3 regions of the Streptomyces sp. NBC_00252 genome follow, and region 3 is predicted to be linked to each of the others. Evidence: predicted binding sites of a transcription regulator. Region 3 holds the regulator's gene; each other region holds the start of a gene.
The links. Region 3 encodes HrcA, which represses chaperone genes, less so after heat shock. Its sites were predicted from a motif close to TTNGCACTCNGNNNNNCNGAGTGCNAA; they were not measured.
Positions count from the first base shown of each region.

Region 1: a site for HrcA is predicted at 3,556-3,582, ahead of groL (chaperonin GroEL). Genes of this name have one in related genera too.
Region 2: a site for HrcA is predicted at 2,301-2,327, ahead of groES (co-chaperone GroES). Genes of this name have one in related genera too.

Region 1 is NZ_CP108087.1:4,755,849-4,763,670, forward strand. It holds gene OHT77_RS20635 (metallophosphoesterase family protein) at 1-302, opposite strand, end outside; gene OHT77_RS20640 (NADH:flavin oxidoreductase) at 383-1,513, opposite strand; gene groL (chaperonin GroEL) at 1,765-3,393, opposite strand; gene OHT77_RS20650 (cold-shock protein) at 3,756-3,962, opposite strand; gene OHT77_RS20655 (MoaD/ThiS family protein) at 4,415-4,690, opposite strand; gene thrC (threonine synthase) at 4,777-6,093, opposite strand; SAM riboswitch class I at 6,111-6,267, opposite strand; gene OHT77_RS20665 (glucosyl-3-phosphoglycerate synthase) at 6,436-7,380, shown strand; gene OHT77_RS20670 (alpha,alpha-trehalose-phosphate synthase (UDP-forming)) at 7,482-7,822, shown strand, end outside.
Region 2 is NZ_CP108087.1:4,345,596-4,353,417, reverse strand. It holds gene OHT77_RS18820 (class I SAM-dependent methyltransferase) at 1-344, opposite strand, end outside; gene OHT77_RS18815 (polysaccharide deacetylase family protein) at 446-1,405, shown strand; gene OHT77_RS18810 (hypothetical protein) at 1,402-2,103, shown strand; gene groES (co-chaperone GroES) at 2,472-2,780, shown strand; gene groL (chaperonin GroEL) at 2,900-4,525, shown strand; gene OHT77_RS18795 (SDR family NAD(P)-dependent oxidoreductase) at 4,667-5,440, opposite strand; gene OHT77_RS18790 (MOSC domain-containing protein) at 5,549-6,217, opposite strand; gene OHT77_RS18785 (LysR family transcriptional regulator) at 6,298-7,197, shown strand; gene OHT77_RS18780 (WhiB family transcriptional regulator) at 7,274-7,600, opposite strand.
Region 3 is NZ_CP108087.1:6,738,886-6,746,707, reverse strand. It holds gene OHT77_RS29860 (S41 family peptidase) at 1-281, opposite strand, end outside; gene OHT77_RS29855 (hypothetical protein) at 327-887, opposite strand; gene OHT77_RS29850 (VOC family protein) at 977-1,369, opposite strand; gene OHT77_RS29845 (16S rRNA (uracil(1498)-N(3))-methyltransferase) at 1,386-2,144, opposite strand; gene OHT77_RS29840 (nitronate monooxygenase) at 2,141-3,217, opposite strand; gene dnaJ (molecular chaperone DnaJ) at 3,362-4,498, opposite strand; gene hrcA (heat-inducible transcriptional repressor HrcA) at 4,499-5,515, opposite strand; gene OHT77_RS29825 (MBL fold metallo-hydrolase) at 5,699-6,421, shown strand; gene OHT77_RS29820 (DUF3097 domain-containing protein) at 6,456-7,265, shown strand; gene hemW (radical SAM family heme chaperone HemW) at 7,299-7,822, opposite strand, start outside.

The DNA.
Region 1 (7,822 bases), 2.0 Mb from region 3:
GTCGCGTGCCCGCTCCCGAGCACCTTCCCGAACGCCTCCCGCTCGTCGTGGTTCCCGGTCGTGTAGAAGACCGGCACCCCGCCCATCAGCCGGGCGAACCCGCCCACCAGCTCCTTCACGGCCGCATACGCCTCCACGGCCCCGTCGTTGGCGATGTCCCCCGTCACGACGACCGCGTCCACCCCCCGCTGATGCCGCAGCTCCCCCAGCATCAGCCGAAGCGAGTCCGTCGCGTTGATGCCGTGACGGTTGGGGGCGTCGGTGCGCTCCAGATGGGTGTCGGACAGGTGCAGGATCCTCATGTGCGCGAACGCTAGCCGGAGTCAGGGGGGCACGGACAGATCCCGGGCACCCCCACCACCCCGAACTCACAACTGGAGGCTCAGCTGAGCGACTTCAACGCCGCCGCGTCGTACGCCGCCAACTCGGAGACCCGCCCCGCGAGCACCTTCGCCGCCCACTCGGGATCCTGCAGCAACGCCCGGCCCACGGCCACCATGTCGAACTCGTCCCGCTCCAGGCTGTCCAGCAGGTCGTCGATCCCCTTGACCGGAGCCCCCTCACCACGGAACCCCTTGAGGAAGTCCCCGTCGAGCCCGACCGACCCCACGGTGATGGTCTGCTTCCCGGTGAGCTTCTTCGTCCACCCCGCGAGGTTCAGCTCGGACCCGGTCTCCTCGAACTCGGGAACCCAGTAACGCCGAGTGGACGCGTGGAAGACGTCGACACCGGCCGCCGCGAGCGGAGTCAGGATCGCCTCCAACTCCTCCGGGGTCTCCGCGAGACGGGCCCCGTACACCTCCTGCTTCCACTGCGAGTACCGGAAGATGATCGGGAACTCCGGCGACACGGTCTCCCGGACCGCCGCCACGATCTCCGCCGCGAACTTCGTACGGGCCACCGCGTCACCCCCGTACGCGTCCGTACGGCGGTTCGTGCCCGCCCACAGGAACTGGTCGAGGAGATACCCGTGCGCACCGTGCAGCTCGACCCCGTCGAACCCGATCCGCTCGGCCGCCGCGGCCGCCTCGGCGAACGCCCCGATGACATCGTCGAGGTCCCGCTGCGTCATCGCCCTGCCGGTGACCTCGTCACTGCCGATCCGCAGCCCGGACGGGCCCACCGCAGGCGCGTCCACGTACGGCGGCTGCCCCTGCTCACGGACCATGCCGATGTGCCACAGCTGCGGCACGATCGTGCCGCCCGCCGCGTGCACGCCCTCGGCCACCTTCGCCCAGCCCGCGAGCTGCTCCGCGCCGTGGAAGCGCGGGATGTCGTCGCTCTGGCCGGCCGAGTCGTGGCCGACGTAGGTGCCCTCGGTGACGATGAGGCCGACGCCCGCACCGGCGCGGCGGGAGTAGTACGACACCACGTCATCACCGGGAATGCCGCCCGGCGAGAACTGCCGGGTCATCGGCGCCATCACGATCCGGTTCGGGACGGTCAGGCCGTTGAGGGTGATCGGGCGGCCGAGGATGTCGGCGGCTCGGGAGGCGGGGGCGGTCGTAGACACGTGTGGGGGCTCCTCGTAACTACTGGGTACCAGTCGGTATGTGCGTATGCATCGATCATGCGTCAACGACAACCCCACGGCCAAGCCCCTCATTCCGCCCGCCCGGCACCCCGCCCTGTGATCCCGGCCACGCCGACCCCGGAAGACACCGGTCCGGAAGGCACCCGCCCCCGGACATGCCCGAGGGCGGTACCCCCTGTCGGAACAGGAAGTACCGCCCTCGGTAAGACCGTTGATCAACCAGAGGTCGATCAGAAGTCCATGTCACCGCCCGGCATGCCGCCACCGGCGCCCGCGCCGGCACCGGCCTTCTCGGGCTTGTCGGCGATGACCGCCTCGGTGGTGAGGAAGAGCGCGGCGATGGACGCGGCGTTCTGCAGGGCAGAGCGCGTGACCTTCGCCGGGTCGATGATGCCCTCGGCGATCATGTCCACGTACTCACCGGACGCGGCGTTGAGGCCGTGACCGATGGGCAGGTTGCGGACCTTCTCGACGACGACTCCGCCTTCGAGGCCACCGTTGACGGCGATCTGCTTCAGCGGGGCCTCGAGGGCCAGCTTCACGATCGCGGCGCCCGTGGCCTCGTCACCTTCGAGCTCGAGCTTCTCGAAGACGTGGCCCGCCTGGATGAGCGCGACGCCGCCACCGGCGACGATGCCCTCCTCGACGGCCGCCTTCGCGTTGCGAACGGCGTCCTCGATGCGGTGCTTGCGCTCCTTGAGCTCGACCTCGGTGGCCGCGCCCGCCTTGATGACGGCGACGCCGCCGGCGAGCTTGGCGAGGCGCTCCTGGAGCTTCTCGCGGTCGTAGTCCGAGTCGCTGTTCTCGATCTCGGCGCGGATCTGGTTGACGCGACCGGCAACCTGGTCCGCCGAGCCCGAGCCGTCGACGATCGTCGTCTCGTCCTTGGTGATGACGACCTTGCGGGCGCGGCCGAGGAGATCCACGGTCGCGTTCTCCAGCTTGAGGCCGACCTCCTCGGAGATGACCTCGCCGCCCGTGAGGATGGCGATGTCGCCGAGCATGGCCTTGCGACGGTCACCGAAGCCCGGAGCCTTGACGGCGACGGACTTGAAGGTGCCGCGGATCTTGTTGACGACCAGCGTGGACAGGGCCTCGCCCTCGACGTCCTCGGCGATGATCAGCAGCGGCTTGCCCGACTGCATGACCTTCTCCAGGAGCGGGAGCAGGTCCTTGACGTTGGCGATCTTCGAGTTGGCGATCAGGATGTACGGGTCGTCGAGGACGGCCTCCATACGCTCCATGTCGGTGGCGAAGTACGCCGAGATGTAGCCCTTGTCGAAGCGCATACCCTCGGTGAGCTCGAGCTCGAGCCCGAAGGTCTGGGACTCCTCGACGGTGATGACGCCTTCCTTGCCGACCTTGTCCATCGCCTCGGCGATGAGCTCGCCGATCTGGGTGTCGGCGGCGGAGATGGAGGCCGTGGAAGCGATCTGCTCCTTGGTCTCCACGTCCTTGGCCTGCTCCAGCAGGGCACCGGAGACGGCCTCGACGGCCTTCTCGATACCGCGCTTGAGGGCCATCGGGTTGGCGCCCGCGGCTACGTTGCGCAGACCCTCCTTGACGAGGGCCTGGGCGAGGACGGTCGCGGTGGTCGTACCGTCACCGGCGACGTCGTCCGTCTTCTTGGCGACTTCCTTGACCAGCTCGGCGCCGATCTTTTCGTACGGGTCCTCGAGCTCGATCTCCTTGGCGATGGAAACACCATCGTTGGTGATCGTGGGGGCGCCCCACTTCTTCTCGAGGACGACGTTGCGGCCCTTGGGGCCAAGGGTGACCTTGACGGCGTCGGCGAGCTGGTTCATCCCGCGCTCGAGACCGCGCCGTGCCTCCTCGTCGAACGCGATGATCTTGGCCATGTGAAGTGGTCCTCCCGGACTGGGGTGGATTGCTCCGGACCGCGCTGGCGCCCGCGACGGACGGCCTGCCTGCCTCGTGGTTCCTTGCACCACCTGGCCTGCGGGCCTCACCGACCCGGTCCTTCGTTATCACTCTCACCTTCAGAGTGCTAACGCCAATGATTAGCACTCGGCATGGTCGAGTGCAAGCGGCTCCCGAGTTCTGGGCCCCTTCCCAGCGGGACGCGCGGGACCCGCGCGTCACCCGCGCGAGGCATGCTCAGGACATGCCGAAGGGCCCGTACCCCAGGAGGTGACCCCCCAGGAGTACGAGCCCTTCGGTGAGGAACGAAGAACGTCGCTGCTGTTCGTCGGCGCGTGCTTCAGCTGGTCGCGAGCCGGACCATGTCCGCCTGCGGCCCCTTCTGACCCTGCGAGATCTCGAAATCGACCCGCTGACCCTCTTCCAGGGTGCGGTAGCCGTCCATCTGAATCGCGCTGTAGTGGACGAAAACATCCGCACCACCGTCGACCGCGATGAAGCCGTACCCCTTCTCCGCGTTGAACCATTTGACGGTGCCCTGAGCCATGCCTAACTCCCCTATTACTGGCCCTTGCACGGACCCGCACTTCGCGGATCCGGGTCAGACCTCACCCCCCACAGGATTGGGGGCGTGCGCCGGAACGCGTCGACCGCGGCCGAATGTATCCGTCCAACTGCCGTCTGCAACAGGTCAATCAGACGAGAATTCCGGGCAGGACCGGTCGGGAATATACGGAGAATTCGCCCGACTTCAGGGCAAGTCGGGCTCCACAAAGAGAACATAACGCGCAAAAGGAATGCACACTTTGGCTGCTTCTCATCGCACGCGGAGCGGGTACTCATATGCGTCCGGCATGCGGAGTGGAGCGCGTTCCCCAACTGTACCCCGCTCAACCATGCAGAATTGCCCCCTCCGCTTCTCTCACGGAGGGGGCAATTCGATGAACTCTTGGTAATCGGCGTTACCGAGGGTAATTTTCGGCGCCGATCAACGACCGCTCAGCCACCGGCGACGGCCGGAATGATCGACACCCCGGCCCCGTCCGGAGTGGCCGTCTCCAGCCCCTGCTCGAACCGCACGTCATCGTCATTCACATACACGTTGACGAACCGCCGCAGCTTGCCCTGATCATCCAGCACCCGGGCGGAGATCCCGGCGTGGTTCTTCTCGAGGTCACTGATGACCTCGGCGAGGGTGCCACCTTCGGCGGTCACCTCGGCCTGCCCACCGGTGTAGGTGCGGAGAATGGTAGGGATGCGGACACTAACGCTCACGATGAAACCTCCGGTCAGATGATGCCCTCAGGGGCGCGGGGAACTGCGCGACCAGCCCCCACGGGCCCGCAGTCAAAGAACGACGCTCAGGACGCGAGTCCAGCTTCCCTGAACGACTCGAGGTTCGGCCGGATGGTCGCGGTGAGCCCAGTACCGGCAACCGCATCCAACGTCTTGAGCCCATCACCGGTGTTCAACACGACAGTGGTCAGCGTCGGATCCAGCAACCCGCTCTCGATCAGCTTCTTCGCCACCCCCACGGTCACCCCACCCGCGGTCTCGGCAAAGATCCCCTCGGTCCGCGCAAGCAACTTGATCGCGTCGACGACCTGCTCGTCGTTGACGTCCTCGACCGCCCCACCGGTCCGCCGAGCGATGTCCAGCACATACGGACCGTCCGCGGGGTTCCCGATCGCCAGCGACTTGGCGATCGTGTTCGGCTTCTGCGGCCGTACGACGTCGTGCCCCGCCTTGTAGGCGACCGACACCGGCGAGCAGCCCTCGGCCTGCGCGCCGAAGATCTTGTACGGCTTGTCCTCGACGAGCCCGAGCTTGATCAGCTCCTGGAGCCCCTTGTCGATCTTCGTGAGCTGCGACCCGGAGGCGATCGGCACGACGAGCTGGTCCGGGATCCGCCACCCCAGCTGCTCGCAGATCTCGTACGCGAGGGTCTTGGAGCCCTCCGCGTAGTACGGCCGGAGGTTGACGTTGACGAAGCCCCAGCCCTCCCCGGCCGGGTCGCCGATCAGCTCGGAGCAGAAGCGGTTCACCTCGTCGTAGTTGCCCTCGATGCCGACGAGCTCGCCGCCGTAGATCGCGGCCATGACGATCTTGCCCTGCTCCAGGTCGTGCGGGATGAACACGCAGGAGCGGAAGCCGGCCCGGGCGGCGGCGGCGCCGACGGCGCCGGCGAGGTTGCCGGTGGAGGAGCAGGAGAGGGTGGTGAAGTCGAAGGCGCGGGCCGCCTCGATCGCCTGGGCCACGACGCGGTCCTTGAAGGAGTGCGTCGGGTTGCCGGAGTCGTCCTTGACGAACAACTTGCCCGCGTCGACGCCCAGTTCGCGGGCGAGGTTGTCGGCCTGGACGAGCTTGGTCCAGCCGGGGTTGATGTTCGGCTTGTCGGCCACGTCGGCGGGGACGGGCAGCAGGGGCGCGTACCGCCAGATGTTCGCGGGGCCGGCCTCGATCTGCTTGCGGAGCTCTTCGGTGTCGTAGGACGAGAAGTCGTAGGCGATCTCCAGCGGGCCGAAACACTCCTCGCAGGCGAAGACCGGGCCGAGGGGGACGCGGTGGCCGCACTCGCGGCAGGACAGCGCGGCGGCGGGGCCGAGATCGACGGTGTTCGCGGGGATCGTGTCCGGGTTCGCGGAGTTCGTGGTGCTTGCGACAGTCTGCGCAGCCATGGAGGGGAGGCCCTTTCTCCTCATCTTCCTCACGACGCATCTCGCCGTGAGACGGATTTGGCACCTTCCCGAGCCGGGAGCCTCACCACGTCAGCGTGCAGCTGAGTGCCAAGACCGGCTGGAGGGTTGCCGGGGCTTCATCGGGCCGTATCCCTCTGCCCCTCTGGATGAGCGGTATTCGATTGTGTACGCCGACGGCCCCCGACATGCGATGGTCATCAGCGTTGTTCAAGACTGTAACCGAAGGCCAGGACAGTTGAAGAGAGCCGTCCGAACCGCGAGACGGATCACACACACCGTGTGACCCCTTCTCGCCGAGAGAACGTAGAGGAGCCGCGCAACGTGCTGAAAGATGTCGAGCACTGGCTGAGCACTCGCTCCTGGTCCCTGACGGACCGGCCGCTGCACAAGATCCTGGCCGCCAAGCACCGCACGGGGCAGTCCGTCTCCGTCGTGCTGCCCGCGCTGAACGAGGAGGCGACGGTCGGCGAGATCGTCGCGATCATCCGTCACGACCTCATGCAGCAGGTCCCGCTCGTCGACGAGATCGTCGTCGTCGACTCCGGGTCCACCGACCGCACCTCCGAGGTGGCCGCCGCGGCGGGCGCCCGGGTCGTGCACCGTGACGACATCCTGCCCCGCATCCCCGCCGTGCCCGGCAAGGGCGAGGTGCTGTGGCGCTCGCTGCTGGTGACGAGCGGTGACATCGTCGCGTTCGTCGACGCGGACCTGAAGGAGTTCTCCTCGGACTTCGTCACCGGGATCGTGGGCCCGCTGCTCACCGATCCCGGCGTCGACCTCGTCAAGGCGATGTACGACCGCCCGCTCGGCGGCGCTGCCGGACAGGGCGGCCGGGTCACCGAGCTGATGGCCCGCCCGCTGCTGAACATGCACTGGCCGCAGCTGGCCGGTTTCGTGCAGCCGCTCGGCGGCGAGTACGCGGCCCGCCGCTCGCTGCTGGAGCAGCTGCCGTTCCCGGTCGGGTACGGCGTCGAACTGGGCATGCTGGTCGACGCGTTGCACCTGGTGGGCCTCGACGCCCTCGCCCAGGTCGACGTCGGCGTCCGCAAGCACCGGCACCAGGACGGGCAGGCCCTGGGCCGGATGGCCGCGCAGATCTACCGCACGGCCCAGCTCCGGCTGGCCCGCGGCCACCTCATCCGGCCGTCCCTGACGCAGTTCGAGCGGGGCCCGGACGGATTCGAGCCGCGCACCTACTCCGTCGACACGGAGGAGCGGCCCCCGATGGTCGACATCACCGAATACCAGTCCCGCAAGGTCGCATAACCGGGCGCAGACGGTCACGGACGGTCGTATACGGACTCATACGGTCCGCCAACGGCCGTCCGTACGTTTGAGCGTTTCCGGGCCGGGCTAGGTTGTGGCGTATGGCTTCCACGGCTTCCACTCCCCCTCGCGGTGCTGCTCAGGTGCTCGTCGCGTCCAATCGCGGTCCCGTCTCCTACGAGGTGGGCGACGACGGTTCGCTGCGCGCCAAGCGCGGTGGCGGCGGGCTGGTGTCCGGGCTCTCGGCCATCGGGCCGGACGCCGACGCGCTGTGGGTGTGCTCGGCGCTCTCCGACGGCGACCGCGAGGCGGTGCGGCGGGGGGTGGGCGAGGACGGCGTACGGATGCTGGACATCCCGGCCGACGTGCACACCGACGCGTACAACGGCATCGCCAACTCCGTGCTGTGGTTCGTCCACCACATGCTGTACCAGACCCCGCT
Region 2 (7,822 bases), 2.4 Mb from region 3:
GCGTCGCCGCCGATGCCGCAGCAGAGGTCGGCGACGGAGGTGACGCCGAGGTCCTTGAGGCGGGCGGCGCGGTAGGCGGCGACGGTGGTGCGGGTGGACTGCTCGAAGCCGTTCGGGGTGAAGAACATCCGGTCGGCGTCCTCGGGCGTGAACTTCGCCGCCGCCGCGCGCTGCCGCAGTCGGGCCTGGCCGAGGGCCGCCGAGACGAGGTCGGCGGGGTGGCCGCGGCGCAGCCGGGTGGCGACGGCGAGTTCCTTGGCCGGGTCGGTGCCGCGGACCTCGTCGAGGAGGGCGCGGCCCTCGGGGGTGAGCAGGGCGGCGAAGGCGAGTACGGGGTCGTTCACCGGGACATTGTGGGCCAGTCGGAGGACGGTGTGCCTCCGGTGGCGGTGTCCCCGCGGTGTCGTCGCGGGATCGGGGCCGTGGCCTGAAAAGATCCGGCCCCATGCGAGTAGTCGTACAAAATGACATCAATCGGGCGCGCGGGAACCGGGCGCACGCGAATCCGCGCCGGAGGGCGGGCGCCCGTGGCGCGCTCGCCGCTCTCGCGCTCGCGGCCCTCGTCTCCGGCTGCGGCCAGTCCGGCCCCGGAGCGGCCGTCCACCCGGCCCAGGGCGCACAGCCCCTGCACGCGCCCCCCGCCCGCGCGCTGGACTCCTACGCGACGAAACTGCGCGCCGAGTACGCGGCCCGCGTCGCCGCCGCGAAGCGCTGGGGACTGGCGAAGGTGCCCCTCGCGGCCCCGCCGGCGCCCGCGCGGAAGCCGGAGATCACCGCGCGCAAGGGCTTCGAGGTCGACGACCAGGAGGAGCTGAACCTCCCGCCGGTCTTCACCACGATCCCGACCAAGAAGAAGATCGTGTTCCTCACCATCGACGACGGCGAGAACAAGGACCCCGCGTTCCTGCGGATGATGAGCGACCTGAAGATCCCGTACACGGCCTTCCTCAGCAACTACCTGGTGAAGGACGACTACGGCTACTTCCGGAAGATGCAGGCCCAGGGGCACACGGTCAACAACCACACCCTCACGCACCCGTACCTGCCGGGCCTGTCCTACGCCGAGCAGCGGCACGAGATCTGCGGCATGCAGGACATCATGAAGAAGCAGTTCGGCAAGGCCCCGACCGTCTTCCGGCCGCCGTACGGGAACTACAACCACGACACCCTCGTCGCCGCGAAGTCCTGCGGCATCAAGTACGCCCCGATCTGGGACGAGGAGGTCTTCGTCGACCACTGGGAGTACCGCGAGGACGACCGGTCCCTGCACCCCGGCGACATCGTCCTGACGCACTTCCGGGGCCGCGAGGACTGGAAGGGCACCATGGTCGACGACATGCGCCGCTTCCTCGGCAAGGTCACGGCCGAGGGGTACGCGGTGGCCCGCCTGGAGGACTACCTGTGAGACGCGCGACACTACGGACGCCGGTGACCGTCGTGTTGGCGGCCACCCTCCTCACCGGCTGCGCGCAGTCCGTCGACCCCATCGAACGGCTCGGCAAGAAGGCCGCCCAGCGCGTGCACCAGCACGGCCCGACCCATGAACAGCCGTACCGTCACTGGGGCCTGACCGCCCCGCTGGCCCCCGCCCCGACCCCGTCACCCCGGCCCGCCGCACGCTCGGCGGGCCCGGGGCTCCCCCCGGTCGTGGACCACGTCCGCACCCGCGACCGCGTCGTCTTCCTCACCTACGACCACGACGCCCGCGCCCGCCGCGACCCCAGGTTCACCGACCTGGTCCGCGAACTGCGCCTCCCGGTCACGGAGTTCCGCACACCCCCCAGGCCCACCCGCTTCACCGGCCTGCCCTACGCCGCCCAGCGCACCGAGATCTGCGGCCACCGCCCCGGCTCCCGCCTGCTCCGGCCCCCCGAGGGCACGTACGACACGACGACCCGCCGCGCCGCCGCCGACTGCGGCATCTCCGCCCTCGTCCTCTGGCGAGCCTCCACGACCACCGGCACCCTCACCTACGCCCATGGCGACCACCGCCTCACCCCCGGAGACATCGTCCGAATCACCCCGACGGGCACGACGTCCCGCCTCCTCAGGGGCATCCAGGAACGGGGTCTGACGGTGGGGCGGCTGGAGGACTATCTCTAGGGGGCGACCCCTGCCGGCACCGATCGGCACTCCCATGGACACCGGTCGGCACCATCAGCCCGTCCGGCGTTTGAGGACGAGGCCGTTCAGGCCGAAGCGGGGGTCTGGGGGCGCAGCCCCCAGGGGGACGCCGGCACCAGCACAGCCCCGCCAGGCAGCTCAGGGTGGTGAAAAAATCCGGTGCGGCGCCGCGGGCATTGGCACTCCGCTTGACCGAGTGCTAATCGCAGTCATAGTCTCAGGTCTGGCACTCCCCACTGGAGAGTGCCAACAGCGACGGGCAGGTCCGGCACCCGCGACGACGGATCGACCTGGTCGCCACCTCAGACAGTTAACCCCGTGAGATCTCCGAAGGGGGAGGTCGGATCGTGACGACCGCCAGCTCCAAGGTTGCCATCAAGCCGCTCGAGGACCGCATTGTGGTCCAGCCGCTCGACGCCGAGCAGACCACGGCCTCTGGCCTGGTCATCCCGGACACCGCGAAGGAGAAGCCCCAGGAGGGCGTCGTCCTCGCCGTGGGCCCGGGTCGCTTCGAGAACGGCGAGCGCCTGCCGCTCGACGTGAAGACCGGCGACATCGTGCTGTACAGCAAGTACGGCGGCACCGAGGTGAAGTACAGCGGCGAGGAGTACCTCGTCCTCTCGGCTCGCGACGTGCTCGCGATCATCGAGAAGTAATTCACCACCAGCACATTCTGCTTTTGAGCTGCGCCCCTGGCCCCCGCGACCTTATGAAGCCGGGCGTCAGGGGCGCAGTTCGTTTCACCCACGTTTTCCGAGAGGGCTGAACCGCTCCCATGGCGAAGATCCTGAAGTTCGACGAGGACGCCCGTCGCGCCCTCGAGCGCGGCGTCAACAAGCTTGCCGACACGGTCAAGGTGACGATCGGCCCCAAGGGCCGCAACGTCGTCATCGACAAGAAGTTCGGCGCCCCCACCATCACCAACGACGGTGTCACCATCGCCCGCGAGGTCGAGATCGAGGACCCGTACGAGAACCTCGGTGCCCAGCTGGTGAAGGAGGTGGCGACCAAGACCAACGACATCGCGGGTGACGGCACCACCACCGCCACCGTGCTCGCCCAGGCGCTCGTGCGCGAGGGCCTGCGCAACGTCGCCGCGGGTGCCTCCCCGGCCGCCCTGAAGAAGGGCATCGACGCCGCCGTCAAGGCCATCTCCGACGAGCTGCTCTCCACCGCGCGCCCGATCGACGACAAGGCCGACATCGCGGCCGTCGCCGGTCTGTCCGCCCAGGACAGCCAGGTCGGCGAGCTCATCGCCGAGGCGATGGACAAGGTCGGCAAGGACGGTGTCATCACCGTCGAGGAGTCCAACACCTTCGGTCTGGAGCTGGACTTCACCGAGGGCATGGCCTTCGACAAGGGTTACCTGTCGCCGTACTTCGTGACGGACCAGGAGCGCATGGAAGCGGTCCTCGAGGACCCGTACATCCTCATCCACCAGGGCAAGATCAGCTCCATCCAGGACCTGCTGCCGCTGCTGGAGAAGGTCATCCAGGCCAACGCCTCCAAGCCGCTGCTGATCATCGCCGAGGACGTCGAGGGCGAGGCCCTGTCGACCCTGGTCGTGAACAAGATCCGCGGCACGTTCAACGCCGTCGCGGTCAAGGCCCCCGGCTTCGGCGACCGCCGCAAGGCGATGCTCGGCGACCTCGCCACCCTCACCGGCGGTCAGGTCATCGCCGAGGAGGTCGGCCTCAAGCTCGACCAGGTCGGCCTGGACGTGCTGGGCTCCGCCCGTCGCGTGACCGTCACCAAGGACGACACGACCGTCGTCGACGGTGCCGGTGACGCCTCTGAGGTCGCGGGCCGCGTCAACCAGATCAAGGCCGAGATCGAGAACACCGACTCCGACTGGGACCGCGAGAAGCTCCAGGAGCGCCTCGCGAAGCTGGCCGGCGGCGTGTGCGTGATCAAGGTCGGCGCCGCCACCGAGGTGGAGCTGAAGGAGAAGAAGCACCGTCTCGAGGACGCCATCTCCGCGACCCGCGCCGCGGTCGAGGAGGGCATCGTCTCCGGTGGTGGCTCCGCCCTGGTGCACGCCGCCAAGGTGCTCGAGGGCAACCTCGACAAGACCGGCGACGAGGCCACGGGTGTCGCGGTCGTGCGCCGCGCGGTCGTCGAGCCGCTGCGCTGGATCGCCGAGAACGCCGGCCTCGAGGGCTACGTCATCACCTCCAAGGTCGCCGAGCTGGAGCCGGGTCAGGGCTTCAACGCCGCGACCGGCGAGTACGGCGACCTGGTCAAGGCCGGCGTCATCGACCCGGTCAAGGTCACCCGCTCCGCCCTGGAGAACGCCGCCTCCATCGCCTCCCTCCTCCTCACGACCGAGACCCTGGTCGTCGAGAAGAAGGAAGAGGAGGAGCCGGCCGCCGGTGGTCACAGCCACGGCCACTCCCACTGACGCCAGTCGGTGAACCCGTAGTACGTACGTCGAAGGCCCGGCGCCCCTCTGGGGGAGCCGGGCCTTCGCGCGTGGCTTCCGTGGTGTTCGTGTTCGCAGTCTTCGTCGTCGTCGAGGCCGCCGTCATCGAGGCGGCTGCCGTCACTGCGGCCCGTACTTCCGCCCGGTCTTCGACGTGATCCCGCCCAGCACCGCCTGCGGGGTGACCTTCACCAGGCCCATCAGCGCCTTGTAGCGCGGGTCCGGGATCGACAGCGACTTGCCGCGCGCCAGATCCGCGAGCGCCGCCGCGACCAGCTTGTCCGCGTCCAGCCACATCCAGTTCGGGATGTTGTCCGTGCCCATACCGGCCCGCTCATGGAACTCGGTCCGTACGAAACCGGGCGCCAGCGCCATCAGCCGTACGCCCGTACCCGCCAGGTCCTTGGCCGCGCCCTGGGTGAACTGCACGACCCACGCCTTCGACGCGCCGTACGTCCCGCGCGGCACGAAGGCAGCCACCGACGCCACGTTGACCACCCCGCCGCGCCCGCGTTCCCGCATCGCCCCGGTCGCCGCGCTGGTCAGCCGCAGCACCGCCTCACAGTGCACCTTGAGCATCTTCAGCTCGTCGGCCATCGGTACGTCGAGATAGCGGCCCTTGTTGCCGAAGCCCGCGTTGTTGACCAGGAGGTCGACGGGGTTCTTGCGGTCGGCGAGGCGGGCGGCCACCGCCTCGATGCCCTCGTCGGTGGCGAGGTCGGCGGTGAGCACCTCCGCCTCGATGCCGTGCCGGTCGTGCAGTTCGGTCGCCTGCTCCCCGAGCCGCTCGGTGTTCCGTGCCACCAGCACGAGGTTGTGTCCGTCCGCCGCGAGCCGCCGCGCGAAGGCGGCACCGATCCCCGCGGTCGATCCCGTAATCAATGCCGTTGTCATGGCGCAAGATTAGTGACACCGGGCGGGCCGGTCCGATCTCTGCACAGGCCCTCCCGATCCGTGACGAACACGTGTCGAACATTGCGTCGAACGCGCCGTGACGGCAGGTCAGGCCGGGTACTCCGCCACATACTTCCGGGCCTGGGCCAGTGCCTCCGGATGCAGCGCCTCGCCCGCAGGAAGCAGCCGCGGCAATAGCTCCCGCTCGGTCGTCACGGCCCGGAACTGCAGGGCCACCGTCACCTCGTGACCGGGCCGGTGCACGATCTCGATCGCGTCGCCCGCGCGGATCTCACCGGGTTCGATCACCCGCAGGTAGGCCCCCGGAGCACCCTTCACGGTGAACCGTTTCACCCACCCCCGTTCGCCCAGATGGTCCTGGAACGTACGGCACGGGATCCGCCCGCAGGTGACCTCCAGGACCACCTCGGGGCCGATCCGCCAGCGCTCGCCGATCCGCGCGCCGGACACGTCCAGACCCAGGGTCGTCAGGTTCTCCCCGAAGGAACCGCTGGCCAGCGGGCGCCCCAACTCCCGCTCCCAGTCGTCGAGATCCTCGCGCGCGACCGCGTACACCGCCTGGTCGTCGCCCCCGTGGTGACGCCGGTGACACACCGCGTCCCCGGCCAGCCCGCTCCCGGCGACGCCCTTGGGGCCGGGCGCGCTCACCCGCACCGGCGCGTCGGTCGGCCGCTTGTCGATGCCGGTCACGCCGTCGGGCTGTTCCGTGTACGGCACGGCCGTGGCCCGGCCCAGGTTCAGCGAGAGAAGCTTCATGACGGCACGGTAGACGAGAGGGCCCCAAAGGCGCGGTGCATTATTCGGCGCCGTAGCAAAGGAGCGCTTATGCTCGGCGCATGATCGAGGCCCGACACCTCCGTGTGCTGCGCGCCGTCGCCGCCACCGGCTCCTTCTCGGCGGCCGGGCGCGAACTGGGCTGCACCCAGCCCGCCGTCAGCCAGCAGATGAAGGCGCTGGAGACCTCGGTCGGCACCCCGCTGCTGGTCCGCACCGGCCGCGAGATGCGGCTGACCCAGGCCGGCGAGGCCCTCGTCCGGCACGCGGCCGGCATCCTCTCGGGGCTCACCGCCGCCGAGGAGGAGGTCGCCGCGATCGCGGGCCTGCGGGCCGGCCGGGTCCGCCTGGTCTCCTTCCCCAGCGGCAGCTCGACGCTCGTCCCCACCGCGCTGGCCGCCCTGCGCGCCGCCCACCCCGGCACCCGCGTCTCCCTGGAGGAGGCCGAGCCGCCGAACTCCGTCGAGCTCCTCCGGGCGGGCGACTGCGACATCGCGCTCGCCTTCCGCTACGAGGCGGCGGCGGGCGCGGAGGACTGGTCCGACCTGGTGGTACGCCCCCTGCTCAGCGACCGCCTGGTCGCTCTGGTCCCGGAACGACACCGCCTCGCGCGCGCGGAGTCGGTGTCGATCGGCGAGCTCGCCCGCGAACCCTGGATCGCCGGCTGCCCGCGCTGCCGGGGCCAGCTGGTCGAGGTCTGCGAGAGCGCGGGCTTCACCCCGCGCATCGACTTCGCGACCGACGACTATCCGGCGGTCGTCGGCCTGGTGAGCGCGGGCCTGGGCGTGGCCGTCCTGCCCCAGCTCGCCATCGAGTCCGTACGGCCCCGGGGTGCGCGGACGGTGACGCTGGAGCCGGCGGTGCGGCGGGAGATCGTCGCGCTGACCCTGCCCGACCTGGCGCGGGTGCCGGCCGTGGCGGCGACGCTGGACCGGCTGGAGCGCGTGGCCCGCGAAAAATAGAGGGGCACGCGTGCGCGTGCCCCTGGTGGGGAGTTCGGTGTGCCCTTGGTTGAGAGCTAGTTGGAGAAACGTTCCTTCAGTTGTTCGAAGCCATGTCCCCGGCGGCCGAAGCCGACACCAGCCGGTTGCGGGCACGCCCCATGAGCTCTTCGCGCTCGTCCTCGGTCAGGCCGCCCCAGACGCCGTACGGCTCGCGCACCGCCAGCGCGTGCGCCGCGCACTGTGCGCGGACCGGGCACCTCATGCAGACCTCTTTGGCCGAGTTCTCACGAGCGCTTCGTGCCGCACCGCGCTCGCCCTCGGGATGAAAGAAGAGCGAGCTGTCGACCCCTCGGCAGGCAGCCAGGAGCTGCCAGTCCCACAGGTCCGCGTTCGGTCCGGGAAGGCGGGAGAAATCTGCCATTGCGTGACCCCTTGTAGCCGTTATGGGCGGATACGGTGTCCACGACCGTACAACTACGATCTAAGGAGATGAAAATATGACTCATTGCGAATCTAGCCTCAGACACCAGCAAAAGGGAAGAAATAGGGCTGAATGGGGCACCGGTTGTGATGAAAGCTTGAGGGTCGGCCCCGCACGTCTCCACCGTGTCCGCACCCTCACGTAGAGTGCCGAAGATGGCAC
Region 3 (7,822 bases):
CTGCCCCAGTACGTCAGGCGCCTGGCGGGTCCGCCGTCCACCGGGGCGATGTGCACCTCGGGAGCGCCGTCGCGGGTGGAGGTCCAGGCGACGGTGGTGCCGTCCGGTGAGATGCGGGGGTGGGTCACCGGCACGTTCTCCGCGCTGACCCGCCAGGCCCGGCCGCCGCCGTCGAGGGACGCCAGCCACACGTCGTCCTCGGCGGTGAAGGCGACCAACTCGCCGTGCAGGTGCGGGAAGCGGAGATAGGCCGGGGCTGCGGACGCTGAGGGCTGAGTCACCTGATCAGGTTATGCACCGGGGGTAGCCGCCGACAGCCCTTTGGATCACTTGCCTTCGACGGGCCAGCAGGTCGGGTCGCCCTTGCACCAGATCGTCTTGGTGACGGTGACGGTCGGTCCGGGGCCGTAGGTCAGCGTCGGATTCGGGTTGTTCACGGACGACGGCGTCACCGCGTTGCAGTCGCCGAGCCCGGTCACGTGGAACACCTGCCTGCCCCCGACCTTGCCGACCAGATCGCCGCGCACACAGGCGCCGTCGACGGCCCGGGTGACCTTGCCGGTGACCGTGATGTCGCGGTTGTCGTCGGTCTGTCCCTGGCAGTCGACGCTGACGACCGTGGTCTCGGTCGGCGAGGGCGTCTTCCCGGGCGTGTAGACCTTGTTGTCGCTGCCGTAGTTGCCGGTGCAGGTCAGATAGCGCACGCTCACGTGGTCGCGCTTCAGCTCCGCGGTCGCCGTCTTGTCGGTCGTGTACGCGACGGTCGCCGCGCTGAGATCACCGGGCTGGCACGCCACGGCCCCGCCCACGGTCACCACCGCGAGCCCCGCCACAGCGGCGACCCGCCGCGCGCGCGGCCGGCTCCAGTTCCGTCTCGACACCGCCATGGACGGCAGCCTGCCACCGTCGGGGCGCACACGGAAGAGCGCATACGGCCACGCGTGCGCCGGGGGCGCAGTCTCCCGGCGCACCACCCTCAGCCGCGCAGCAGCAGCCACTCCTGAAGCTCCACCACATTGCCCTCGGGGTCCTTGAGATGCGCGACCCGCATCCGGTCCGTCATCGGCGCGGGCCCGTGCAGCAACTCCGCGCCCCGGGCGGTGAGCTGCGCGCAGTACCCGTCCAGGTCGTCGACGCGCAGCACCACAAGCGAGCGGTGCCCGGTCGCCAAGTCCCCGAGTTCCCCGAGGACTTGGGCCATCATCGCCCGGTCCTGGAGCGCGATCCCGGCGGACCCGATCGCGGGGCTGAACTTCTCGTACGGTCCCTCGGCCGCCCCCGACTGGGGCTTCAGGCCGAGGACGTCGGCGTAGAAGCGGTAGCAGGCGGCGAAGTCGGTGACGAGCAGCCGTACTTGGGCGAGTTCCACGGCGATCCCCTCTGGTTCAGGACCAGCGTCCGGTACGGCCCAGGAGCAGGGCGGTCGCCGCGGTCCCGGCCGTCGATGTACGCAGCACGCTACGCCCGAGGCGGCAGGCCTTCGCGCCCGCCTCCTCGAACAGCGCCAACTCCTCGGGGGAGACGCCTCCTTCGGGGCCCACGACCAGCACGATCTCGCCCTCGGCGGGGAGTTCGGCGGTGGCCAGCGGCTCGCTGGCGTAGTCGCGGTCCTCGTGGAGGACGGCGGCGAAGTCGGCTTTGGCCAGAAGTGCCGCAACCTGTTTGCTCGTCGCCGCGTCCGCGACCTCCGGGAAGCGCAGCCGGCGGGACTGCTTGCCGGCCTCCCGCGCGGTGGCCCGCCACTTCGCGAGGGCCTTGAGACCCCGCTCGCCCTTCCACTGCGTGATGCACCGGGAGGCGGCCCAGGGGACGATCGCGTCGACGCCGGTCTCGGTCATCGTCTCCACGGCCAGCTCGCCGCGGTCGCCCTTGGGGAGGGCCTGGACGACGGTGATGCGGGGTTGCGGCGCAGGCTCCTCGCTGACGGACTCCAGGTCCATGACGACAAGCCGGTCCTTGCCCTCGGCCGCCTTGACGACACCCTCCATCCACCGGCCGCGTCCGTCGGTGAGGACGACGTCCTCACCGGCCCGCATCCGCCGCACGGAAACCGCGTGCCGTCCCTCGGGACCGTCGAGGACGTACTCGCCGCCGCAGAAATCCGGCAGGACCAGGGGGTCGAGGATGAACACCGGCGCGGTCATCGCAGGTCACCCCCCGACGACAACGCTGTCCGCGCGGAGGCCAGTTCGGCGACCAGGACCTCGACCAGCTGTCCGGCCGGCAGCTCGCGGGCCATGCGGTGGCCCTGGCCCGCCCACAGCGCCATGCCCTGCGGGTCGCCGGACGCGGCGGCCTTCTTGCGGAGCGGGGACGTCAGATGGTGGATCTCGGGGTACGCGGCGGGGGCGTAGGGGCCGTGCTCGCGCATGAAGCGGTTGACCAGGCCGCGGGCCGGGCGGCCGGAGAACGCGCGGGTCAACTCGGTGCGTGTGAACAGGGGGTTGGTGAGCGCCTGCTTGTGCAGGAGGTGCGCGCCGGACTCGGGGGTGGCGAGGAACGCCGTGCCGAGCTGGGCCGCGCTCGCGCCCGCCGCGAGGGCCGCGGCGATCTGGCTGCCGCGCATCAGCCCGCCCGCGGCGACGATCGGGAGGCTCACGGTCTCGCGGATCTGGGCGACGAGGGAGAGCAGGCCGAGGCCGGCGCCGTCGTTCTCCGGGAGGTCACGGTGGGTGCCCTGGTGGCCGCCGGCCTCGACGCCCTGTGCGATCACCGCGTCGGCACCGGCCCGCTCCACGGCGAGGGCCTCCTCGACGGTGGTGGCGGTGACGAGGGTGAAGGTGCCGCCCCGGCGGAGCGAGTCCAGTGTCTCGGGGGCCGGGATGCCGAAGTGGAAGGAGGCCACCGGCACCGGGTTGTCGAGCAGGACGGACAGTTTGGCGTCGTAGCCGTCCTCACGGCCGCTGTCCGGGTCGCCGAGTTCCGTCTCGTACCACGTGGCCTCACCGGCGAGCTGGTGGGCGTAGACGTCGACGGCGGCCCTGTCCGCGTACTCCGGCTGCGGCATGAAGAGGTTCACGCCGAAGGGGCGGGACGTCAGGCTCCGCAGCTGCTTGATCTCCTGGTACATGCCGTCGGCTGTCTTGTACCCGGCGGCGAGGAACCCCAGCCCGCCGGCCTCGGCCACGGCGGCCGCGAGACGCGGGACGGAGACACCGCCCGCCATCGGGGCCTGCACGATCGGATGAGGGAAGAGATCGGTCAGTGCGGAGGACATGACGGCATGTTGTCACGTCCTCCGAACAAGTCCGAATCCGGCCTTGGCACCGGCACATGCCAGTGCATTGAGTCCGCCGGGCGCCTGGGAGCGAGGGTGTCCGGACGGAGGAGAGGGCCCGGGGGCGGCTGCCCCCGGACCCTCTCAGCGACCGTTGAAGGCGTCCTTGAGGCGTGAGAACAGCCCCTGCTGACCCGGCTGGAACGTGCCCATGGGCCGCTCCTCGCCGCGCAGCTTCGCCAGTTCGCGCAGCAGACGCTCCTGCTCGACGTCCAGCTTGGTCGGGGTGGTGACCTCGACATGGACGATGAGGTCGCCCCGGCCGCCGCCGCGCAGGTGGGTGATGCCCCGGGTGTGCAGCGGGATCGACTGGCCGGACTGGGTGCCCGGGCGGATGTCGACCTCCTCCATGCCGTCGAGCGTCTCCAGCGGCACCTTCGTGCCGAGGGCCGCCGCCGTCATCGGGAGCGTGACCGTGCAGTGCAGGTCGTCGCCGCGGCGCTGGAACATCGCGTGCGGCAGCTCGTGGATCTCGACGTACAGGTCACCGGCGGGGCCGCCGCCGGGGCCGACCTCGCCCTCGCCCGCGAGCTGGATCCGTGTGCCGTTGTCCACGCCCGCCGGGATCTTGACCGTGAGCGTGCGCCGCGAGCGGACGCGGCCGTCGCCGGCGCACTCCGGGCACGGCGTCGGCACGACCGTGCCGAAGCCCTGGCACTGGGGGCAGGGGCGGGACGTCATGACCTGGCCCAGGAAGGACCGGGTCACCTGCGAGACCTCACCGCGACCGCGACACATGTCACAGGTCTGCGCGGAGGTGCCGGGGGCCGCGCCCTCGCCGTTGCAGGTGTTGCAGACGACGGCCGTGTCGACCTGGATGTCCTTCGTGGTGCCGAAGGCCGCCTCGTCGAGCTCGATCTCCAGCCGGATCATGGCGTCCTGGCCGCGGCGGGTGCGCGAGCGCGGTCCGCGCTGCGACGCCGTGCCGAAGAACGCGTCCATGATGTCCGAGAAGTTCCCGAAGCCGCCCGCGCCGAAGCCGCCGGCCGCGCCGCCGCCCGCCTGCGAGAGGGGGTCGCCGCCGAGGTCGTAGACCTGCTTCTTCTGCGGGTCCGACAGCACCTCGTAAGCGGCGTTGATCTCCTTGAACCGCTCCTGGGTCTTCGGGTCCGGATTCACGTCCGGGTGCAGCTCGCGCGCGAGCCGGCGGAAGGCCTTCTTGATCTCATCCTGCGACGCGTCGCGACGCACGCCGAGAACGGCGTAGTAGTCCGTGGCCACTTAGGACTCCGCCAGGATCTGTCCGACGTACCGTGCCACTGCGCGTACCGCTCCCATCGTTCCCGGGTAATCCATGCGGGTCGGTCCGACCACGCCTAGCTTGGCGACTGCCTCGCCGCCCGAACCGTAGCCGACCGAGACCACCGACGTGGAGTTGAGTCCCTCGTAGGCGTTCTCGTGACCGATCCGTACGGTCATGCCCGAATCCCCCGCCTCACCAAGCAACTTGAGGAGGACGACCTGCTCCTCCAGGGCTTCCAGGATGGGGCGGATGGTGAGGGGAAAGTCATGTCCGAAGCGGGTGAGATTGGCGGTACCGCCGATCATCAGCCGCTCCTCGGTCTCCTCGACGAGGGTCTCCAGGAGGGTGGAGAGCACCGTCGCCACCGTGCCGCGGTCCTCGGCCTCGAAGGCCTCCGGCAGATCCTGCACGAGCAGCGGCACGTCCGCGAAGCGGCGCCCCGCGATCCGGCTGTTGAGCCGCGCCCGCAGATCCGCGAGCGAGGCCTCGCCGAACGGCGCCGGGCAGTCGACCATGCGCTGCTCGACCCGCCCGGTGTCGGTGATCAGCACGAGCATCACGCGCGCGGGGGCCAGCGACAGCAGCTCCACGTGCCGGACGGTCGAGCGGGTCAGGGACGGGTACTGCACGACGGCGACCTGCCGGGTGAGCTGCGCGAGCAGCCGGACCGTGCGGCCCACGACGTCGTCGAGGTCCACGGCGCCGTCGAGGAAGTTCTGGATCGCCTTGCGCTCGGGGCCTGTCATCGGCTTGACGCCGGCGAGCTTGTCGACGAAGAGCCGGTAGCCCTTGTCGGTGGGGATGCGCCCGGCGCTGGTGTGCGGCTGGGCGATGAAACCCTCGTCCTCCAGGGCGGCCATGTCGTTGCGCACTGTCGCCGGGGAGACGCCGAGGCTGTGCCGCTCGGTGAGCGCCTTGGAGCCGACCGGCTCCTCGGTGCCCACATAGTCCTGGACGATGGCGCGCAGCACCTGAAGCCTGCGTTCGCTGAGCATCCGCGCACACCTCCCAGTTCTGGTCGCCTTTGTCGCCGCTTGTCGCGAGCCCGCCCTTTCCTGGCACTCTGTGCGCGTGAGTGCCAGCCTTCCCCGGCCAGTGTACGGCCGTGAGGCGCACCTCGGGCAAGGCCGGTCCTGCGATGTCACGTCGTGAGGTGCCCTCACCGTTAGCGTCGCCGTGTGACGGTGACTTGGGAAGAGCTGGGATGGGAGCGGATCGCGGCCGGGGTGGGCCGGTGCCGGCTGCCTGGCTGGGACTGCACGGTCGGGCTGGTGATCGGCGACGATGCGGCGCTGATGGTCGACGCGGGGTCGGGCCCGGCGGAGGGCGCGAGGTTGCGTACGGAGGCGCGGGCGCTCGCCGGTCGCGCTGTGACCCATCTCGCGCTCACCCACCCGCATTTCGACCACGTCTTCGGGGCGGCGGCCTTCGCGGACACGGAGGTGTTCGGTGCGGCGGGCGTGGAACGGGTGCTGGCGGAGGAGCGGGAGGCGCTGCGCGGGGACGCCGTCGAGAACGGGCTGCACGCGCGCGTGGCCGACGAGGCGGTGGCCGCCCTGACGCTCCCGCGTCACCTGGTGTCGGACGAGTGGACGCTGCCCCTGGGCGACGATCGCCAGGCCCTCCTGGTGAACGTGGGCCCGGGTCACACGGCCCACGACCTCGCGGTCCTCGCCCCCGGCTCCCCGGCGGTCGTGTTCTGCGGCGACCTGGTCGAGGAGTCCGGCGCACCGCAGGCGGGCCCGGATGCGGTTCCGGCGCTCTGGCCTGCGGCGCTCGACCGTCTCCTCTCCCTCGGCGGCGAGGACGCGTTGTACGTGCCCGGTCACGGAGCGGTGGTGGACGCGGTGTTCGTACGGGCCCAACGGGACGCGTTGGCAACGCGTTTCGGCGTGTCGTGACGGCCGTCGCCCCGGTTCTCCTATCGTCATCCGAATGCGCCAGTACTCCGCCGATCTGACCCCGCCGTGGAAGAAGCCCAAGCCGGCCCCCGAGGTCCCCGCGGACGCGGGCCTCGTGGTCGAGGAGCCGGGCACCGGTTTCTGCGGCGCGGTGATCCGCTGCGAGGCCGGCACGGTCACCCTGGAGGACCGCTTCGGCAAGCACCGGGTGTTCCCGATGGAACCGCGCGGCTTCCTCCTGGAGGGCCGCGTGGTCACCCTGGTCAGGCCCGTGTCGAGTCCCCTGCGGCCCACCCGTACGGCTTCCGGTTCGGTCGCCGTCCCCGGTGCACGCGCGCGTGTGGCCCGTGCCGGGCGGATCTACGTGGAGGGCCGGCACGACGCCGAGCTGGTCGAGCGGGTGTGGGGCGACGACCTGCGCATCGAGGGCGTGGTGGTCGAGTACCTGGAGGGCGTCGACGACCTCCCGTCGATCGTGGACGAGTTCGCCCCCGGCCCGGACGCGCGCCTCGGCATCCTGGTGGACCACCTGGTGCCGGGCACCAAGGAGTGGCGCATCGCCCAGTCGGTGACGAGCGAGCACGCGCTGGTCGTCGGCCACCCGTACATCGACATCTGGGAGGCCGTGAAACCGTCCTCCGTGGGCATCACCGCGTGGCCCCGCGTCCCCCGCGGCCAGGACTGGAAGACGGGGGTCTGCCGGGCTCTGGGTTGGCCGGAAAACACCGGTGCGGTGTGGCAGGCGATTCTGGCCAAGGTGGGGTCGTACAAGGATCTGGAGCCGGAACTGCTCGGCCGGGTCGAGGAGTTGATCGACTTCGTCACGGCACCCGAGGGCGACTGACGTGCGCCGACGGGTGCTGTCCGGGCGGTCCGGTCAGTCCACCAGATCCCGCACCACCGCGTCCGCCAGGAGCCTCCCCCGCAGGGTGAGGACGGCGCGGCCCTCGTCGTAGGGCTGCTGGTGCAGGAGTCCGTCCGTGAGGGCGCGACGGGAGGCCTTGAGGCCCTCCTCGTGGAGGAGGGTCAGGGGGGCGCCCTCGCGGAGGCGTAGTTCCAGGAGGATGCGTTCCACGCGGCGGTCCTCCTCGGTGAGGATCTCGCGGCCCGCGCCCGGGGAGCGGCCGGAGGTGAGGGCTGCCGCGTAGGCGCCGGGGTGCTTGACGTTCCACCAGCGGACGCCGCCCACGTGCGAGTGGGCTCCGGGGCCCGCGCCCCACCAGTCGGCGCCGCGCCAGTACAGCTCGTTGTGGAGACAACGGCCGGAATTCGATGTCGCCCAGTTCGAGACCTCGTACCAGTCGAAGCCCGCCGCCGACATCACCTCGTCGGCGATCAGATAGCGGTCGGCGTGCACGTCGTCGTCCGTCATCGGGACCTCGCCCCGGCGGATGCGGCGGG